Regions from separate parts of the Bacillus sp. EB106-04-04-XG123 genome, predicted to be linked through region 1. Evidence: riboswitches for the same ligand, from Rfam matches in the RefSeq annotation. Region 1 holds a riboswitch; each other region holds the start of a gene.

What was found. A riboswitch is a leader RNA that binds a small molecule or an ion and turns the genes downstream of it on or off. The one in region 1 is predicted to bind S-adenosylmethionine.
Region 2: another riboswitch for S-adenosylmethionine. It lies ahead of AC3WTB_RS09345 (5-methyltetrahydropteroyltriglutamate--homocysteine S-methyltransferase); the one in region 1 lies ahead of mtnW (2,3-diketo-5-methylthiopentyl-1-phosphate enolase).
Region 3: another riboswitch for S-adenosylmethionine. It lies ahead of AC3WTB_RS03555 (methionine biosynthesis PLP-dependent protein); the one in region 1 lies ahead of mtnW (2,3-diketo-5-methylthiopentyl-1-phosphate enolase).
Region 4: another riboswitch for S-adenosylmethionine. It lies ahead of AC3WTB_RS01845 (DUF2292 domain-containing protein); the one in region 1 lies ahead of mtnW (2,3-diketo-5-methylthiopentyl-1-phosphate enolase).

Annotation. Positions count from the first base shown of each region.
Region 1 covers NZ_JBYTDZ010000001.1:564,705-569,871, forward strand. Annotated here, with positions in the region: gene kinD (sporulation kinase KinD) at 1-408, shown strand, start outside; gene AC3WTB_RS02870 (aspartyl-phosphate phosphatase Spo0E family protein) at 455-697, opposite strand; gene AC3WTB_RS02875 (1,2-dihydroxy-3-keto-5-methylthiopentene dioxygenase) at 998-1,528, opposite strand; gene AC3WTB_RS02880 (methylthioribulose 1-phosphate dehydratase) at 1,545-2,183, opposite strand; gene AC3WTB_RS02885 (2-hydroxy-3-keto-5-methylthiopentenyl-1-phosphate phosphatase) at 2,147-2,842, opposite strand; gene mtnW (2,3-diketo-5-methylthiopentyl-1-phosphate enolase) at 2,842-4,062, opposite strand; SAM riboswitch class I at 4,165-4,266, opposite strand; gene AC3WTB_RS02895 (pyridoxal phosphate-dependent aminotransferase) at 4,311-5,167, opposite strand, start outside.
Region 2 covers NZ_JBYTDZ010000002.1:767,998-773,164, reverse strand. Annotated here, with positions in the region: gene AC3WTB_RS09355 (beta-glucoside-specific PTS transporter subunit IIABC) at 1-891, shown strand, start outside; gene bglH (aryl-phospho-beta-d-glucosidase) at 863-2,281, shown strand; gene AC3WTB_RS09345 (5-methyltetrahydropteroyltriglutamate--homocysteine S-methyltransferase) at 2,335-3,459, opposite strand; SAM riboswitch class I at 3,548-3,660, opposite strand; gene AC3WTB_RS09340 (gluconate:H+ symporter) at 3,743-5,062, opposite strand; gene AC3WTB_RS09335 (four-carbon acid sugar kinase family protein) at 5,113-5,167, opposite strand, start outside.
Region 3 covers NZ_JBYTDZ010000001.1:688,875-694,041, reverse strand. Annotated here, with positions in the region: gene AC3WTB_RS03580 (UvrD-helicase domain-containing protein) at 1-322, opposite strand, end outside; gene AC3WTB_RS03575 (hypothetical protein) at 449-706, shown strand; gene AC3WTB_RS03570 (GNAT family N-acetyltransferase) at 789-1,223, opposite strand; gene AC3WTB_RS03565 (YjcG family protein) at 1,230-1,745, opposite strand; gene AC3WTB_RS03560 (alpha/beta hydrolase) at 1,798-2,538, opposite strand; SAM riboswitch class I at 2,760-2,881, shown strand; gene AC3WTB_RS03555 (methionine biosynthesis PLP-dependent protein) at 2,960-4,078, shown strand; gene metC (cystathionine beta-lyase) at 4,075-5,167, shown strand, end outside.
Region 4 covers NZ_JBYTDZ010000001.1:365,312-370,478, reverse strand. Annotated here, with positions in the region: gene AC3WTB_RS01865 (dihydroorotate dehydrogenase electron transfer subunit) at 1-445, shown strand, start outside; gene AC3WTB_RS01860 (dihydroorotate dehydrogenase) at 439-1,371, shown strand; gene pyrF (orotidine-5'-phosphate decarboxylase) at 1,343-2,047, shown strand; gene pyrE (orotate phosphoribosyltransferase) at 2,055-2,693, shown strand; SAM riboswitch class I at 2,855-2,957, shown strand; gene AC3WTB_RS01845 (DUF2292 domain-containing protein) at 3,074-3,178, shown strand; gene AC3WTB_RS01840 (phosphoadenylyl-sulfate reductase) at 3,224-3,925, shown strand; gene cysP (sulfate permease) at 3,939-5,003, shown strand; gene sat (sulfate adenylyltransferase) at 5,061-5,167, shown strand, end outside.

The DNA.
Region 1 (5,167 bases):
ATCGTTTTCTCTGAGGCAAACCTTTATAATGTCGAAGTGGACTTGCAAATCAATACGATTCAAGATGTGGGCGTGTATTGCACGAAGGATCATATTAAACAAGTGGTTTTAAATGTAGCAAAGAACTCTTTAGAAGCAATGCCAAACGGCGGTCATTTGAAGATTGTGATCGAAGCTGAAAAAGAACATGTCATTATTAAAGTAGCGGATACAGGTGAAGGCATACCAGAAGAGATGTTAAAGCACATCTTCCTCCCCTTTATTACGTCGAAGGAAAAAGGCACGGGTCTTGGGCTTGTCGTGTGTAAACGAATCATTTCGATGTATGGCGGAACAATTGATATTCGTAGCGAAGTGAATAAAGGAACGACTGTTATGATCATGCTTCCTTCTGCTCACTCAGCATAGCTGAAGATGTCAGCCGGTTTTGCTTATGCAAGACCGGTTTTTCATGTCAATAAGAGGGACGGTTCACAGATAAAAGACTCATTTGAGACACAAGATCATGAAAGGAGGGGGCAGATTGTTTCTCATGAAAAAGAAGATGCTGATACTCATTCATCAGGTTGTCCAGTTCTTGACTATATTTAATTGTCATCTCACCAGTGTACCCTTCCACTTGAGCAGCTTCTACCATCTGTTTTCTCTTCTCATCAATGGACATCAGCAATTGTTCTTTCCTTACATAAATATTCATGATCTCAGCTCCCGCAATGATTTCGACTGTCTATGCTCAAAATGATCCGACACCAAAATTATACTTTATTTGTAAATTAAATTAAATATGCTTATTTTATTTAATTTTTTACAGCCTAAAGACCTTTTACCCAATCAAATTTGGGGGTAAACTTCAAATTTGGACAGGACTGTCACATTGATTAAACAGAATTTTATCCTATACAGAAGATCAAAATCAACTATTTTCTTTCACATTTTATGTCTAATTTCCTAAAAAAAAGCTGATCTTCCGCCTCATGCGGAATGATCAGCTCTATCATTAAACCGTTTCTTCCTCGTAAATTGGCACCCAGCCCTCAGTTGTGACAAATATGCGAACTGCAACCACTTTGCGATCCTCTTGAAGTGTAAAGTAATGACGGATGTTTGGCGGAACAGAAATTAAATCACCTGGGTTCAATCTCACATCAAAAAAGACGCCATCCTTGCCTTGAATAGCAAAGATTCCGTGCCCGCTCACAATAAAGCGTACTTCATCATCTGTATGGTGATGCTCACGTTTAAAGTTTTGGAGCAGTTCATCAAGATTTGGCGTGGCATCAGATAATGAAATCACATCCTGCGCTTTGTACCCTCTTTTTTCAGAAATACTTTGAATTTCCTTTTGGAAAACAGTCAAAATCTCTTCCTTTTCCTCATCGGTTAAATCATACTTTTCTGATAAACGGTTTGGCAGCTTTTCAATATCCCAATGCTCATAAATAACCCCTTGGTTTTCTAAATATGATGCAACCTCTTGCTCGTTCTCAAGTAATGTGTTCTCTTCATTGTGAATCAAAATCGTCGCCATTTGCTTTTCCTCCTTTTTATCTTACAAGCTGCTGTTGATACAGCGCTAATTTTAAGTGATAGCTAAATAAAAACTCATATGCTTCTAATACTCGTTTTGCTTCAAAGGCTGTTTTTCCCCAGACCGTGATGCCGTGATTGCGAATGAGTACAGCACCAGATGACGCCTCTAGTGTCAGATGTTTGGCAAATTGCTCTGCAAGATGCGGAATATGAGCTGGATTTTCAATAATCGGAATCGACACTTCTGCATCCTCTTCCCAATAACCAAGCGCTTTGATGATTTCGTTGCCTTTAAAACGAATCTCTCCCTTATCCCCATACAGCTCTGACATCACATTATTATCAATGGTGTGGACATGGAGGCAGCAGCCTGCTTTCGTCCGTTCATACACGTACGTGTGAAGCAGTGTTTCAGCTGATGGTCTAAGCGTCTCGTTCGGATCATGGGGCTGGCCTGCCGCATTTACTAGCACAAAATCTTCGTTTGTTTCTTTTCGTTTATCTTTGCCGCTTGCCGTCACCAAAAACGTGATTGGATCATCCGACACCTTGATCGATAAATTACCGCTTGTTCCGAAAAACCAGTCTCTTTGGGCCAGTTCACGTTTAACGTCTGCTAGCTCCTGCCAGCGTTTGCTCTTTGCGTCTGCCATTCCTTCACTTCCTTTATTTGAACAAATTGCGCGTGTAGATCAATAAATGTGTCAAACTCCTTATGTACGAGCCCAAGCTCTTGACATTCATTGAGCAAGTAGTCGCGCGCGAACGTAAGATCTGCATGTTTCGCTGCCTCCACATCAGTCACTGAATCTCCGATCATGATGATGAAATCATCCTCATGAGTCAGGTTTCGAATGATTGAGGGCTTGCAGCATCCGCATCCATTTTGACATTGCGTATCGCAGGCATGCGGCCATTCAATCTGAATATGCTCTTCCCCAAATGATGCATGATTGCAATAAATATCGTCTCGATCGACAATGCCTTCGAGGATGGGGTAGACAAAAAAGTCCATCCCCCCACTAAGTACATAGAAAGGAATGTCTGCTTTTTTTACCTCATCCACAAATTGCTTAAATCCTTCTCGAATCTCTGTATCCTCTAAAATAAATGATTGAATGGCTTCCTTCTGATCACTTGTCAGTAATTGAAACATCTGCCCAACGCCTTCTTGAATGGTAATTTCCTTTGACAGGACACCATCCTTCAGTTTCGTCCATTCACTCGGTGCAAACTGTTTCATGATGCGGATGATATTATCATTTTTTGTAATTGTTCCATCAAAATCACAACACACAATTGGTTTTTTCATTATTCTGCTACCCTTCCCCAAAGATCAAGTGCCGCTTTTAAGTCTTGGCAGGAAGCCGCCTTATCTTGGATAGACTCTTCATGTATCACGGCATCAATGATCGAACGAAATGCCTTCCCTCCGCCGATGGCTCCCCGCGGATGTCCGTGAATGCCTCCGCCTGCGTTAATCACATGATCAATTCCAAAATCTTTGATCAATACTGGAACCATTCCTGGATGAATGCCTGCTGACGGGACAGGGAATGTTTTTTGAACCGTATCCTCTTTCACGCAAGCTTCATAGATTCCAAGGGCATCCTTTTTCGGAAGTGCAACCGATCCATAAGGTGAGGGAAAGAGGCTCAAATCAGCGCCAGCATATCGGTTTAATTTGCCTAAAAGAAGAGAATGCGAGAATCCATATTCAGGAGAGGATGTCAATGCACCACTCACTGCGGGATGCGCCATAATAGGCAGTGGAATATCTGGATCCTCAGCTAAGCTTTGCATGACATCAAGACCGTAAGCAAAGACATTGAATAAGAGCGCATCTGCTCCAAGTTCAGCGGCCTTTCTCGCTCGATCCCTCAGGTCAAAGGTTCTGCCCGTTAAATTGACAGCATACAGCGTGCGGTGTCCTGTCTCTTCATAGGTTTCTTTTAAAATCTCTTTTCCTTCTTTGATTCGCTCTTCAAAAGGAGCTAATGGACTTTCAAATAAAATTTCATCGTCTTTGATGAGGTCAACCCCGCCTAATGCCTGTAAACGGAGCTGCTCTTTTAAATCCTGCATATCACGGCCGATAACACCTTTAAAAATACTCATCAATAATGGACGATCAAATACATTTACCTTATTTCGTATGCCATCAATTCCAAATACCGGTCCTGGCAGGCTTTTTTTAAATTCTTCAGAAAATTGGATATCGACTAGCTTCACTTTTCCGTCTAGTGAAAGCTTTCCAAAAATTGTCGTGAAAACAGCTGGTAAATCTGCTGAAAAGTTTGCCTCAGGATAAGCAATGGTCACCTCTGATTGATAAAGACCATTTTCGGCTGGAGCAGCCTTTTCTAATACTTTTTCAACTCGGCCTTTATGCTTTTGAAGCTGCTCCTTTTTGAGCTGCGGCAAATCCGTCCATGATCCAACTGTTAAACCAAGCGCGATCTGCTCCGCTTTTCGATTTATTTGTTCATCCTCTCGATGTGTTAATACGTATGTTGCCAGTAATTCACTCACTAGGAATCCCCTTTCGATTGCATCATGCATATGTTCAATAAAAAAACCTCTTCAAGTGCTTCTTGAGCGCCTTAAAGAGGTTGTTTCGTGTCATTCTTCCGAATCTTATCTCTCAGCGCTTGCTGCAAGAATTAGCACCGTGCTTCATGGAAGTCGGTTGCCGGGCTTCATTGGGCTAGTCCCTCTGCCTACTCTTGATAAGAATATTCAATTTTCTTAAATATTGCCTGAATTATCGCACCATTTTTTTATGTTGTCAATGGCTTTTTTTCAAACAGCTTCAAGGCAGCGATGCGCTGAGCAGCTTCTTGTAACCGCTCCTCGCTTGTAAGAAGCCCTACTCTCACGTACCCTTCACCGTGAGCACCAAAGCCGTTACCTGGCGCTACAACAACATGTGCTTTTTCTAATAATAAATCAGAAAAGGCTTCAGATGTATATCCTTCTGGCACCTTTAACCAAGCAAAAAATGATCCCTTTGGTGCACTGACTTCCCAGCCAATTTCTTTGCAGGCAGCTATCCACACATTCCGCCTTTTCTCATATCGGTCATTTTGCACCCGTACGCATGTTTGATCGCTTAATAGGGCTTCCGCTGCTGCATCCTGCGTGGCTTTAAACAACGAGACAAACAAATGATCCTGATAAAGCTCAATCGCTTCAATAACAGACGGATTCCCTGCTGCAAATCCTACTCTCCACCCTGCCATATTGTACGTTTTAGACAATGTGTAAATTTCTATTCCCGTCTCTTTCGCTCCATCTACTTGCAGAAAGCTGATCGGCTTTTCCCCATCAAATCCAATGCCGCCATATGCAAAATCATGGACAACACAAAGCTTGTGATCTTTCGCAAATGTAACGGTTTCTTTAAAAAATGAACGGCTTGCCGTAGCCCCCGTCGGATTGTTGGGGTAATTTAAATACATTAATTTTGCCTTTTTCTTATCATCCTCAGGCAGCAAATCGTAGTCAGGTAAAAAATCATTTTTTTCAAGAAGTGGCATGGTCACCATATGAGCTCCAGCAAGTACAGCACCTGACCAATAATCAGGATAACCTGGGTCAGGGACGAGAAGCGTATCACCCGGATTCAGCAGACATT
Region 2 (5,167 bases), on a different contig from region 1:
GTCTTCTTAAGATCAAAAAACAAAACATTCAAATCATTGGCGATGTCTACAAGTATTACAGCTTTAATGGGTATTACTGAACCTGCTATGTATGGTGTGAACATGCGATTGAAAAAACCGTTCTTTGCAGCCCTCATTGGTGCAGCAACAGGCGGCGTGTTCATGTCGATCTTTAAAGTAAAATCATATGTGGTATCTGGATCAGCAGGCCTCCCAGGTCTCCCAACATTCATTGGACCAACATTTGTCTACTCTATCATCGGCTTAATCATCGCCTTTGTCGTAGCATCAATCATGACACTTGTTCTAGGATTCAAAGATGTACCAGTGAAAGATGATAAAAAAGCAGACAAACCAGAAGAAAAAAAAGACACAGCAGGGCTTCAAAATGAAGTGGTACAAAGCCCGCTTGAAGGTCAATTAAAGCCGCTCAATCAAGTAAATGATGCAACATTCTCTAATGAAATCATGGGCAAGGGTACAGCCATTGTGCCAACTGTTGGACGCGTTGTTGCACCGTTCAATGGCAAGGTTGAAACCATTTTTCACACAAAACATGCCATTGGCTTGAAGAGCGACCAAGGCACAGAACTTCTTATTCATGTCGGGATTGACACGGTAAAGCTTGACGGAAAGTATTTCACAAGTCATGTGCAGTCCGGTGATCTTGTTAAAGCAGGAGATGTGCTTGTTGAATTTGATATCAAGGGTATTCAGCAAGAAGGCTATGATGTGACTACACCTGTTATTGTTACCAACACAAATGATTATGCTCAAGTTGATGCTGAAACAGATGGAGCAATTACAGTGAAAGAGACACTGCTTACAGTCAGTGTAGAAGAAAAAGAGGAGGGCATTCAACATGAACAAGTTAGAAAAAACATTTCCTAAAGGTTTCTTATGGGGCGGCGCTGTTGCAGCCAACCAAATTGAAGGTGCAAATAACAAAGATGGAAAAGGCTTATCGACAGCAGACGTATCACCGCATGGTATTATGCACCCATTCGATGAATCAATGAAAGACCTTAACTTATATCATGATGCCATCGATTTCTACCATCGCTATAAAGAAGATATTGCACTATTTGCAGAAATGGGATTCAAGTGCTTCAGACTATCCATTTCTTGGCCGCGTATTTTTCCAAATGGCGACGATGCGGAACCGAATGAAGCAGGCCTCGCTTTTTATGAAAGAGTATTTGATGAACTGCATAAGCATGGAATTGAGCCAGTTGTCACGATCTCTCACTATGAAATGCCGCTTGCACTTGTGAAAAACTACGGCGGATGGAGAAACCGTAAGCTTGTGGATCTTTATGAAACATACGCTAAAACATTGTTCACTCGCTTTAAAGATAAAGTGAAATATTGGATGACCTTCAATGAAATTAATGTCGTGTTACATGCGCCTTTCACTGGCGGCGGGCTTGTATTTGAAGAAGGTGAAGATGAGAAAAGCATTCAATATCAAGCAGCGCATCACCAATTTGTGGCAAGTGCTCTGGCTGTTAAAGCAGGACACGAAATCATTCCAGATGCAAAAATTGGCTGTATGATTGCAGCGATGACCACATATCCGTACAGCTCAAGACCAGAGGATATGTTTGCTGCAATTGAGCAAGACCGCAAAACATTGTTCTTCTCAGATGTACAGGCAAGAGGCTATTACCCAGGTTACATGAAACGTTATTTCCTTGAAAATGACATCAACATTGAGTTCCAAGACGGGGACGAAGACATTTTAAGAAACCATACAGTTGACTATATTGGCTTCAGTTATTATATGAGTTTTGTGACGAGTACAGATCCAAAGGTCCTTGAACAAGTTACTGGTGGTAACCTATTTGAAGGTGTGAAAAACCCATATCTGGAAGCAAGTGATTGGGGCTGGCAAATTGATCCGAAAGGACTTCGTACAACACTGAATCAGCTGTATGACCGCTACCAAAAGCCATTGTTTATCGTAGAAAATGGATTGGGTGCTGTCGATCAAGTAGAAGAAGACGGATCAATTCAAGACGATTACCGAATTGATTACCTCAGAAGCCATTTGCTAGAGGCGAGAGAAGCCATCGCAGACGGAGTCGACCTGATCGGTTATACAAGCTGGGGCCCAATTGACCTAGTCAGCGCATCAACGGCTGAAATGAAAAAACGCTACGGCTTCATTTATGTCGACCGTGATAATGAAGGAAACGGTACATTAGATAGAAAGAAAAAGAAAAGCTTCGATTGGTATAAACAAGTGATTGCGACGAATGGAGATCATTTAGACGCTTAACAAAAAGAGACAAACCGCTCATACGGCGGTTTGTCTTTTTTTCGTCAAAGGGACTAAGAAGTCCACACTTGATCAGCAATCTCAATCACATGACGCAGTTTTTCCCATTGCTGTTCTTCTGTTAACAGGTTGCCTTCCTCTGTTGAGGCGAATCCGCATTGTGGACTCAAACAAATTTGGTTAATGTCCACATATTGAGCCGCTTCCTCAATGCGTTTTTTAATCTGTTCAACTGGCTCAAGCTCACCGTATTTTGAAGTGACAAGGCCTAGTACGATTTGAAGGTTTGGGTTCTTCACATATCGAAGAGGCTCAAATCCGCCAGAACGATCGTCGTCGAATTCTAAAAAGAGACCATCAAGATCTAAGCCGGCGAAAATTGTTTCTGCCGCTGCTTCGTAACCACCTTCAGCTGCCCAAGTTGATTTAAAGTTACCGCGGCAAATGTGCATAGTAATCACCAAATCCTCTGGGCGATCAGCAACAGCTTCATTGATTGTCTTCGCAAACGACTCACGAAGTTCATCCTCTTCACGGCCAAAGGCTTTGATTTGTTCGTGACCTTTTTCAGAAAAGAACACGGCCCATGCCGTATCATCCAGCTGCAAGTAGCGGCAGCCTGCATCATAAAAAGCACGGATGGCTTTCTTATACGCCTGTGCCACATCATGGTGGAATTCCTCTAAGCTGTCATACACTCCTTCTTCAAGCTTTCCACGGAAAAAGAGCATATTCGGACTTGGAATCGTCATTTTAGCTGTATGATCACCAGCGATGCTGTGAAGGAAACGATAATCCTCCAACATTGGATGATCTGTAAAATCGATCTTGCCTGTTACCTTGATCCCTCTTGCTTTTGTCGTCGTGTTATGGAATTGAATGCCCTGATCTGCTTCAAATCCTTCAACCCCATCGAGTCCTTCCAGAAAGTCAAAATGCCACCATGCACGTCTGAACTCACCATCTGTGACAACCTCTAACCCAATTTCTTTTTGCTTCTCTACAATACGTGTGATTTCTTCGTTTTCAATTTGTCGGAGTTGTTCTGCTGTCAGCGTACCGTCTGCTTTTAGCTTGCGTGCTTCCTTGATGCGTTCTGAACGTAGTAAGCTTCCTACTTGATCTGCGCGGTATGGCGGTTTCGTTGTTTTCTTTCCAATGGTTTGTACTTGTGTCATGCTGAATCCCTTCTTTCTTCAGGTTAAAAAATCAAATAAAAAAGCTCTTCCTTGGATAAGGAAGAGCATCATATACTGTGAGAACTCTGCCTTATCTTCAAACAAGCATCTGCTTGCTTAAGGAATTAGCACCATTCTGTTCCTAGGAACAGCGGTTGCCGGGTTTCACAGGGCCAGTCCCTCCACCACTCTTAATAAGGTTACCTTTTGATTCAATTTTCTTAATAAACACAATTATTCAACCTTTTCAGGGAAAAGTCAATGGTTTTTACAATTTAATTTCCTACATGAACAAATCAGCAACAAGAACACCAGCAAGTCCGACAAGTGAAAGCACGGTGACCATCAATGTCCACGTTTTAAAGGTTTGAGCCATTGATAGGTTAAAGTATTCTTTATAAATCCAGAAACCCGCATCATTCACATGAGAGAACGTGATACTGCCGGCACCTGTTGCGATCACCATTAATTCAGGGCTGACACCCGTCAGGCCAATCAGTGGTGCAGAAATGCCAGCCGCCGTGAGACCGGCGACAGTCGCTGATCCTAAAGAGACACGAAGGACAGCAGCAATGAGCCAAGTCAGAAGCAGGGGAGAAAGTGTGCTTCCTTGCATAATCCCTGCAATATATTGATCGACGCCGCTATCAATGAGCACCTGTTTAAAGGCGCCTCCGCCCGCAATAATTAATAAAATCATGGCAATAGAGCCGATAGAATCCGCGATGGACTTCATCACGTCCTGCATGCTCTTTCCTCTTCCAAGCCCAAACGTGTAGATGGCAAGCAGCACTGAGATTAATAGTGCAATCGCCGGTTCGCCTAAAAACTCAGCGGTAGGCAGCAATGGGGAGGAAGGGAAGAAAATTTCTAGAAATGCTCTGAAAGTCATAAGCAATACAGGCAAAACAGCGGTGAAAATGCTAATACCGAAGCTAGGCATTTCTTCTTCTGTGAATTCCTTTGGATTAAATAAGTTCTTTGGAATATGTGCGTGCAACTGGTCTTTTTTAAATAGTTTTGTAAACAGAAGTCCACCTACTAAAACAGCAGGAATCGCTAAAATAATCCCAACCAATAAGGTTTGTCCCATGTTTGCTTGAAAGACATTCGCAATGGCAGTCGGCCCTGGGTGAGGAGGGAGGAAGCCATGTGTGGTGATGAGAGCAGCGACAAGCGGCATGCCCACATACAGCACAGGAAGTCTTGCAGCCTGAGCGATCGTAAAGACTAATGGAATTAAAATAATGAATCCGGTTTCATAAAATAGAGCAATTCCAATCACAAATCCAGTCAGCATTGTCGCCCATTGAATTTTTCCGATGCCAAATCGGTCAATGAGTGTCATCGCGATACGCTGAGCACCGCCAGAATCAGCCATCAATTTCCCAAGCATCGCTCCAAAACCGAGAACGAGTGCCAGGTGTCCGAGCGTACTGCCAAGTCCTTTTTCGACGGAAGCAATCGCTTCTAGCGGTGTCATCCCTTCTAACACAGCAACAATTAAAGAGACAATAATCAAAGAAATGAAAGCGTTTAACTTAAAGACAACCATGAGTAAAAGCAATAACAAAACGCCAAGTCCAATAAACACTAACGACATGATCTTTCCTCCTTTGTGGTGCATAAGGGGGCGCAAACACCCCCTATGCCTTATCCTTCAAGTATGTCTACAGCTTCTTTTAACGTATCCTTTGACCCAACATTT
Region 3 (5,167 bases), 120 kb from region 1:
ATGATTCGCTAGTTTGCGAGATGATCTGTTTGCCGGTTGGAAAACGGAAGCCGCCAAGTTCTTTATAGGAAGCCTTTTCCTCCTGTTCAGCCGTTTGATTATGATCTGCTTGTTCTTCAGCTTGTTCACAAATCTCTTGCTGAGACATGTGCTGATGAATAAAGGCAGGTTCATCATGTATATTTAATCTAAAAAAGACCGGTTGTCCGCAATATGGGCAGAATAATTGTCCTTTTTTTCCCTCGTCATGGAGGAATTGATAATGTTCTCTCGAATACGTATGTAATGAGATCGTTCGATCATGTCGTCGTGCGCATTTCAAAGCTAGTCCTCCAATAGTCAATCAATCTTAAAATGAAACACATCTAATCATATCAAATGAGGCGTGTTTCAAACAGTCATAATTAGGGAATAGTAGAGTAAGAGAGAAGCAAAGGAGGCGTTCTTGATGGGATATATAGCCCCGATTCAGCCGGATCTGTATTTTCAATATATCAATCGTCCAGCTCCTCAGGATAAAGAAGACTACGCGAAAGTAACAAAGGTTACTCGCACCTTTCATGACAAGATTTACAGAGAGCTGGAGAAAAAAGAGGACTTAGTGACAGAAGCGGAAACGAAAGTACAGCAAAAAAAGCGGGAACGCTTTGTACGAGATATGTTTATGGAGGAAGGAAAAGGCGTTCATATCAATACGTATATATAAATGATTGCGCTTTCTTCCATTGGCGAACGATAATGAAAAAGAAAAAGCCAGGGCATTTTGAATGCTCTGGCTTTTCTTTTGGTCAAACAGACAGTGTTTTTGTCATTTTGACATGGGTGATTCCCGCTTCTTCAAACGGTTCAGAAACCGCTTTGTAGCCTTTCTTTTCGTAGAAAGGAAGCGCATGGACTTGGGCATGCATCACCGCTTCTTTTGCTCCATTAGCAATTGCTTCTGTTTCTAGCGCCTCTAATAGCTTGAGGCCAAGGCCGAAGGAGCGCGCCTCTTTTAACACACAAATTCTTTCTAGCTTTGCCTTTGATCCCTCAATGATCCGCAGTCTAGCGGCCGCCTGAGGCTTTTTGTCATCATTGTAAATGACAAAATGGGTGGCTTTGTCCTCTAGTTCATCTATTTCGATCTCTACTGGAACTTCTTGTTCTTTGACGAATACTTCTTTTCGAACGTAATATGCATCTTCTCGTTGTGTTTGTTCTGTTGCGATGACTGTTTTCAAATGTCTTTAACCCTCTTCTCCTAAAATAAATGTTTCATAGACGGTCCAAGATCCGTTTTCTAATTGATATAAAAGGTGGAAGCGATCCACTGTTTCTTCATGGTCAATCTTTCTCAGCTTTAATGTACCAAGTACGTCTGAATGCTCATCATCTGATAGTTTTTGAGCCACTGTGACATGCGGAACAAAGGCATATTCAGGTGTACCAGCCAGTGGCTCTGCGTACAATCTTTCATTGAGCGCCATGATGTCCTCGTTCGGTTCTACTTTCATATAAATGACGTTGTTTACAGGAGCGAATGAACTGAATTTTTTAATACGTAACGTAATAGGAGAAGCATTTTTTGCATAATCTCTTAACGTTGAGACGACCTCAGCCGCTTCTAGATCCGTTAATTCAAAAGGTGTTCTTAATGTTAAATGAGGCGGTATGAGTGCATAGTTCGGATCATAACGCTTCCGGTAAGAGTTCGCAATATCTTGCAATTTTTTTGATGGAAATATAACAACTCCGTATTTCATCATGTTCCCTCCTGAATAAGAAAGTATTTATTATTATTTATTATAACAAAATTCAGTTGATTAACGAATATGGGAGCATTCTTTTTAACGAAGGCGCAATGAGCGGCTGCCAATACGTCCATTTATGATCCCCTTCGAATGTCTCAAATAAATAATCCGCTCCAGATTGTTCAAGAAGGGCCTTTAAATCATCATTCGGCTGAACAAAATCAAGCACCTGGCCATCTGTTGTTTTCACAGCGGTTTCCTCCAGCCCAATTTGATGGATAATCGCATAATGAGAAAGGGCTGTCGACTGTTTGACGGCTTCTAGAACCGACTCGTCAACATAAGGGGACTGCAAAATCAGCCCGCCAAATAAAGAAGGATAATCAATGGCTGTCATGAGGGAAATCGTCGCACCCAGTGAATCACCAATAAACGTACGTCCTGATCCAATTTGATAGGTTGGATAGTGTTCATCAATATAAGGAACCAGTTCATTAGCTAAAAAGCGTTTATACGCTTCAAACTGTGTGCCGTCTGGATGATACGTGTTCCGTCTTTCCGTAACATTTTCATAAGGGACACCAATGATAATCGAGCGTTCCATTTCTTTGTTCTGCATCAATTCTTCTGCCTGTCTGCCTATTTTGCCTAGGCGGAAATAATCATGACCATCCTGGGCAATGATGACATGATATGTATAAAGGGGGGAGTAATTGACTGGCAAATAGATCAAAATGGTCATGTCCGCCCCAAGTTCTTTTGACTGTAAGGTTTCTTCTTGAATGATTCCTGTTTTCTTCACCATAATCCATTCCTCCAGCTAACCAAATTCATCATAAAGTGAAACGTTTCCATTCATTGTAACACGAAAAACAGCGTTGTTCCTATATGCTAACATGCAATCAAACCGTATAACATCGATTCTGTTATAAAATACAGAAAATTTTAATTAATCATGACATTTCCCCTTGAAAAATGAGATTTAATGGGTTACAGTATTAAGAATTAGAACAGACAGACAACACATTCTTATCGTGAGAGGTGGAGGGACTGGCCCTTTGAAACCTCAGCAACCGGTATGCATCACTTCATGTGATGTACCAAGGTGCTAAATCCAGCAAGCAGCTTTTTTGCTTGGAAGATAAGAGGAAGCGATTAAACCCCTTCTTCTTATGAAGAAGGGGTTTTCTGTTTTGAAATCAGATTTTTACTTAGGATGGTGTCAAATGACAGAACATGTGGAAACGAAATTAGCGCAGATTGGAAACCGTAGCGAAGAGGTGACTGGCACTGTCAGTCCTCCCGTTTACCTTTCGACAGCATACAGACATAGAGGTATAGGGGAATCTACAGGATTTGATTATATTCGAACGAAAAACCCAACAAGACAGCTCGTAGAGGATGCAATTGCTTCACTCGAAGAAGGGACGGCCGGTTTTGCCTTCAGTTCGGGAATGGCTGCGATTCAAACGATCATGGCTCTATTTGAAAGCGGAGATGAACTCATCGTCTCATCAGACCTATATGGCGGTACATACCGTTTGTTTGAAAACGAATGGAAAAAGTACGGCTTACGTTTTCTTTATGATGATTTTGCAGATGAAGACTGTTTACGCTCTAAAATTACGCCAAACACAAAAGCGGTCTTTATTGAAACACCGACAAACCCATTGATGCAGGAAGCAGATATTCAAAAAATAGCGAAGATTGCAAAAGAGCATGGCGCTTTGGTGATTGTCGATAACACCTTTTACACACCAGTCTTGCAAAAGCCAATTACGCTTGGAGCAGACATTGTCATTCATAGCGCAACCAAATATTTAGGCGGACATAATGATGTTCTTGCAGGGCTTGTGGTGACAAAAGGAGAGCAGCTGTCTGAAGAAATGTTCCAGCATCAAAACGCGATTGGAGCGGTTCTATCACCATTTGACTCATGGCTTTTAATGAGAGGAATGAAAACACTGGCTCTTAGAATGCGCCAGCACGAGGCAAATGCGAAGGAGCTGGCACAGTTTTTAGAAAAGCAGCCAGAAATTCAAGATGTCCTTTATCCAGGAAAGGGAGGCATGCTGTCATTCCGAGTAGCTAAAGAGGACTGGGTCAATCCATTTTTAAAGCAGCTAAAAACGATTTGTTTTGCTGAAAGCCTTGGCGGAGTCGAAAGCTTCATTACGTATCCTGCAACGCAAACACACATGGATATCCCAGAAGAGATTCGCATTGCAAACGGTGTATGTAACAAGCTGCTCCGTTTCTCTGTTGGCATCGAGCATGTAGATGACCTGAAAGCAGACCTGAAACAGGCACTATCACAAGTTAAAGAGGAGGTACACGTCAAATGACCACACACGATTGGACACTCGAAACACAACTCGTTCATAATGCGTTTAAAACAGACCGTTCAACAGGTGCAGTCAGTGTACCGATTCAGCATGCATCCACCTTTCATCAAAGCAGCTTCGATGAATTTGGCCAATATGACTACTCGAGATCGGGGACTCCGACACGTCAAGCATTAGAGGATACGATTGCGGCGCTGGAAGGAGGAACGAGAGGGCTTGCCTTTGCATCAGGCATGGCAGCCATTTCAACTGCTTTTCTTCTATTATCTAAGGGAGATCACGTGCTTGTCACAAGAGATGTGTATGGCGGGACTTTCCGAATGATCACTCAAGTTCTGTCGAGATTTGGAATTGAGCATACCTTTGTGGATATGACGGATTTGAATGAAGTCAAAAGAGGTATTCAATCGAATACAAAGGTCATTTACATGGAAACACCGTCAAATCCAACACTAGGTATTACAGATATTGAAGGTGTCGTACAGCTTGCGAAAGAGCATGACTGTTTGACTTTCTTAGATAATACGTTTTTAACGCCTGCCCTTCAGCGTCCGCTGGACCTTGGTGTGGATGTTGTTCTGCATAGTGCAACGAAATTTTTAAGCGGCCACAGTGATGTGCTGTCAGGCTTAGCTGTGGTGAAAGATGAGAAGCTGGGAGACGAACTCTATTCACTGCAAAACTCCTTCGGTGCGGTCCTTGGTGTGCAGGATTGCTGGCTCGTGTTAAGAGGGTTAAAAACCCTTCAAGTCAGATTAGAAAAAGCTAGTCAAACGGCCTTCGAGCTAGCTTCATTTCTTAAAGAACATCCTGCGGTCAAAAAAGTATACTATCCAGGCTTAGATGATCACCCGGGTGCAGATATTCAGCGAAAGCAAGCGAGCGGAGCAGGGGCTGTTCTCTCATTTGAACTAGAAAACCAAGCGGCAGTCAAAGAATTAGTGGATGCCGTCACATTACCTGTATTCGCCGTCAGCCTCGGCGCCGTCGAATCCATTCTGTCGTATCCAGCCAAAATGTCACATGCGGCTATGCCAAAAGAAGAAAGAGAAAAAAGAGGGATTACAGATGGGCTGCTTCGTTTAAGTG
Region 4 (5,167 bases), 200 kb from region 1:
ACTAGTCGGCGGCGGAATTGGCGTACCGCCTCTATATGAACTGTCCAAGCGTTTAACGAAAAAAGGCGTCATCGTGAAGCATGTGCTCGGCTTTCAATCGAAAAAGGATGTATTTTACGAGGAGAAATTTCAAGCACTAGGCGATACGTTTATTGCAACGGTTGATGACACATACGGTGCTAAAGGCTTTGTAACAGATGTGATAAAAGAGCAAAACCTGAGCTTTGATGTGCTGCTTTCATGCGGTCCAACACCTATGCTAAAAGCGCTGAAAGACACGTATCCTGATAAGCCCGTCTATATTTCGATGGAAGAACGAATGGGCTGCGGAATTGGTGCGTGCTTTGCATGTGTCTGTCATACCGATCAGCTCGACAAACCTTACGTCAAAGTCTGTCTTGATGGACCTGTTTTTAAAGCAGAGGAGGTGGCGTTGTCATGCTAAACATTGAGTTACCGGGATTATCTTTAAAAAATCCAATCATCCCTGCATCAGGCTGCTTCGGGTTCGGGAGAGAATTTGCATCCTTATATGACCTATCATTGCTAGGCGGTATCATGATCAAAGCCACAACCCTTGAACCGAGATTTGGCAATCCCACGCCAAGGGTAGCCGAGACAGGAGCTGGTATGCTTAATGCAATCGGCCTTCAAAATCCGGGTCTAAAAGGCGTGCTTGAAAATGAGCTGCCTTGGCTTGAACAATTTGATACACCTATTATTGCGAATGTTGCTGGCTCACAGGTTGATGATTATGTGGAAGTAGCCAAGCAAATCAGCCAAGCAAAAAATGTTCATGCCCTTGAACTGAATATTTCTTGCCCAAATGTGAAAACAGGCGGGATTGCCTTCGGTACAGATCCAAATATGGCGGCGTCATTGACAAAAGCGGTCAAGGAAGTCTCTTCTGTACCTGTCTATGTCAAGCTGTCACCTAACGTAGCCAATATTGTGGAGATTGCTCAAGCGATTGAAGCTGCTGGAGCGGATGGACTCACCATGATTAACACATTAATCGGTATGCGTTTAGATTTAAAAACGGGGAAACCCATCCTTGCCAATAAAACAGGCGGATTATCAGGACCAGCTGTCAAACCGGTCGCTGTGCGCATGGTACACGAGGTGAGTCAAGCGGTTTCTATTCCGATTATCGGGATGGGCGGAGTGCAAAGTGCTGAAGATGTACTTGAATTTTTACTAGCAGGTGCAAGTGCAGTAGCTGTCGGCACAGCCAATTTTGTGAATCCATTTATTTGCCCGGAAATCATTGAAGAGCTGCCAAATGTGTTAGCAGCATATGGTTATTCATCTGTAGAGGAATGTATCGGAAGGAGCTGGAAACATGAAGCACTTGCCCATCATCGCGCTTGATTTTCCATCAGGGAAGGACGCGCTTGCCTTTTTAGACCCTTTTGAAGGGACACCATTATTTGTGAAGGTAGGCATGGAGCTGTTTTACCAAGAAGGTCCTGCCATCATTGACGCACTAAAAGAAAAAAATTGCCGTATTTTCCTTGATCTGAAGCTTCATGATATTCCAACAACCGTGCAAAAAGCGATGAACCGGCTTGCTGCACTTGGTGTTGATTTGGTCAATGTGCATGCTGCTGGCGGGAAACGAATGATGCAGGCTGCGTTAGAGGGACTTGAAAGCGGGACTCCTGCTGGACAAAACCGCCCGGGCATTATTGCAGTGACCCAGCTGACTAGTACGTCAGAAGACATGATGAGAAATGAATTACTCATTGACCGTCCGCTGCAAGAGACTGTGATCCGGTACGGACAATTAGCATATGAAAGTGGGCTGGACGGGGTTGTTTGTTCTGTTCATGAATCTAAAGCACTTCATGAACATATTTCACCATCCTTTCTCACTGTAACGCCAGGAATTCGCTTACCGAATGATCAAACTGATGACCAACAGCGCGTGGCGACACCGGCCTATGCAAAAGAGCAAGGTGTTTCACAAATCGTTGTTGGAAGATCAATCACAAAAGCTGATAAACCAATAGAAGCCTATCATCAAATTTTGAAAGAGTGGGAGTGACTGCCAGATGAAATCAAAAATCGCGAAACATCTATTACAAATCAAAGCGGTCTCATTAAAACCAGACGAACCGTTTACATGGGCGAGCGGTATAAAATCACCGATCTATTGTGATAACCGCCTGACATTGTCATTTCCAGAAGTGAGACACGACATTGCTGAAGGTCTAAAAGATTTGATTCTCACTCATTTCAAGGGAGCAGAGGTTGTCGCGGGTACTGCAACAGCAGGCATTCCTCATGCGGCATTAGCAGCAGACCGCTTGAACATCCCGATGTGTTATGTCAGAAGTAAGCCGAAAGCACATGGAAAAGGAAATCAAATTGAAGGGGCCGTATCAAAAGGCCAAAAGGTTGTCGTCGTAGAAGACCTTATTTCCACAGGAGGCAGTGTGCTTGAAGTGGTCGCTGCTCTTCAAGATGAGGGCTGCGAGGTACTAGGAGTTGCCGCGATCTTCACATACGGACTGCCAAAAGCAGCGGCAGCCTTTCAAGAAAAAAATATTCCATATGTCACCCTAACAGACTATGACACATTGACAGACGTGGCACTTGAACTGAAAGCGATTGAGCCTGCTGCGATGAACAAACTAAAACGCTGGAGACAAGATCCTTCCTCAGAATCTTGGATGGAAGAAACGGTCTGAAAAGTCAAAGCCCATCGTTAACAAAAACTGTGCCTGCCCGCACAGTTTTTTATTTAGGTAAAAATAGTAAAAAAGACTCAAATTTTAATAAAAACTAATCCTATCAATAAAGTCGGGTTGACTTTTGTTTGAATTGTGTTAATATTTAAGACAAATTGAAACTCTTATCCAGAGAGGTGGAGGGACTGGCCCGATGAAACCCGGCAACCTGCGATTCGCAAGGTGCTACTTCCTGCAAAATGATTCTATTTTGAAAGATAAGGAAATCGTGAGCTTCCTCATCTTTCTTTCGGACTGAAAGAAAGTTTTTTTATTTTAACGGTGAGGAGGAAGAGGAGATGGAAGTGAAACAAAATCAGGATGAGGACTTAGTAAAGCATATGCAAGAACTGATTGGGGATATGAAATTCGGTTCAATTACGTTAATTGTTCAGGACGGTCAAGTGATTCAAGTGGAAAAGAACGAAAAAATTAGATTGAAGTAGTGCGGATAAAAGCAATATGAGCTGTACTCCGGAAGGGGAGAAATCATGTTAACTTATGAAAATTGGCAAGAGCCGTCCATTACATTTCAAGAAGATGATTTGTATAAAGGAGCCCTGTCTGTACTGAAATGGGCGTACGGTCATTATGGTGACCAGCTCGTATATGCGTGCAGCTTTGGGATTGAGGGCATCGTTCTGATTGATCTGATTGCAAAAGTAAAAAAAGATGCGAAAATTGTCTTTTTAGATACAGGTCTGCATTTTAAAGAAACATACGACACAATTGATGCAGTAAAGGAAAGATACCCGGGTTTAGACATTGAACTGAAAACGCCTGAGCTGACGGTTGAACAGCAAAATGAGCAGCACGGTGATCAATTATGGAAAACAAATCCTCAAAGCTGCTGCCATATGCGTAAGGTCATTCCTTTGCAAGAAGCCCTATCTGGTTATCCAGCTTGGCTTTCCGGTTTAAGAAGAGAGCAGTCACCAAAACGAGCAGGGACGAATTTCTTAAATAAGGATGAAAAATTCAAATCAGTGAAAGTATGTCCGCTTATCCATTGGACGTGGAAGGACATATGGAGATATGCATCTAGAGAAGAACTTACTTATAATCCGCTGCATGACCAGGGATATCCAAGTATCGGCTGTGCACCGTGTACACAACCAGCATTTACTGCAGATGATCTGCGTTCTGGCAGATGGTCAGGCACAGCAAAGACAGAGTGCGGATTACATGAGTAAGGGAGCATAATGTATGGAAATCGCCGCAATTTTATTTAGTCTATTCTTTGCTTTAAACATAGGCGCAAGCGGAGCAGCTGCTTCTATGGGCATTGCGTACGGGTCAGGCGCGATTCAAAAGCCCATTTATGCGCTCAGCGTTTGTGCAGTTGGGATTTTAGCAGGTTCAGTGATTGGCGGCGGTGAGGTCGTCAAAACGATCAGCTCTGGTATTATGCCAGAATCAGTCATTACACTTGAAATCGTTTGTATTATCATTGGTTCTGCTGCACTATCACTTTTCATAGCGAATCTGATGGCGATCCCTTTATCAACAAGTGAGGTCACAGTAGGGGCTGTGGTTGGTGTGGCCGTCGCGTATAAAGTATTGTTTGTGAAATCCATTTTAGTGATTGTGGCATTTTGGGTGATCATCCCGATTTTCGCCTTTCTTTTTACCTTTGCTGTCGTCAAAATCATCAGAATGTTCCCTAAACGGAAGCTGTCTAAAAAAGGCACAGCTATTTTATCTGTCGTGTTAATCCTCAGCGGATTTCTAGAGGCGTTTTCAGCTGGTATGAACAATGTCGCAAATGCGGTCGGTCCGCTTGTCGCGTCAGGCGTTTTGTCAGTCGGGCAAGGAACTCTTTACGGCGGGATCTTTGTTGCACTTGGTGCGCTTTTGCTTGGGAGAAGGGTACTAGAAACAAACGGAAAGAAAATCACCCGCTATCAAACGGGCGAAGGGATTTTACTTTCGAGTACCGGTGCCGGGCTTGTCATCGTCAGCTCTATTTTTGGGCTGCCTGTTCCGCTTACACAAATCACCTCCTCGTCTATTATCGGGCTTGGAATGGCAAAAGGCGGGCCAAACATTTTTCACAAACATGTTGTGAAAAAAATGCTGAAAGTGTGGGTGGTGTCACCCTTCTTATCACTCAGCCTATCGTATTTGCTGGTGAGCCTTTTCTTAAAAGGAGACTATTACTCTATCTTTATCATGATGAGTGTACTGCTTGCCTCACTTGGTGCGCTGAGTCTGATGAAGGCAGTCAAAAATGAGAGCAGCTCTATTCATGAACAGGGCGGCGGGATTTAATCACAAATCCGACTATTAACATCTAATAAATATGAACATTGAGAGGAAGATGAACAAATGAGTTTAACACCACATGGTGGCGTATTAATTAATCGAGTAAATGAAGAATATGATCTCAGCACAGTTGCAAAGGAAATTGAACTAGATGCGATCTCCTTTGCAGA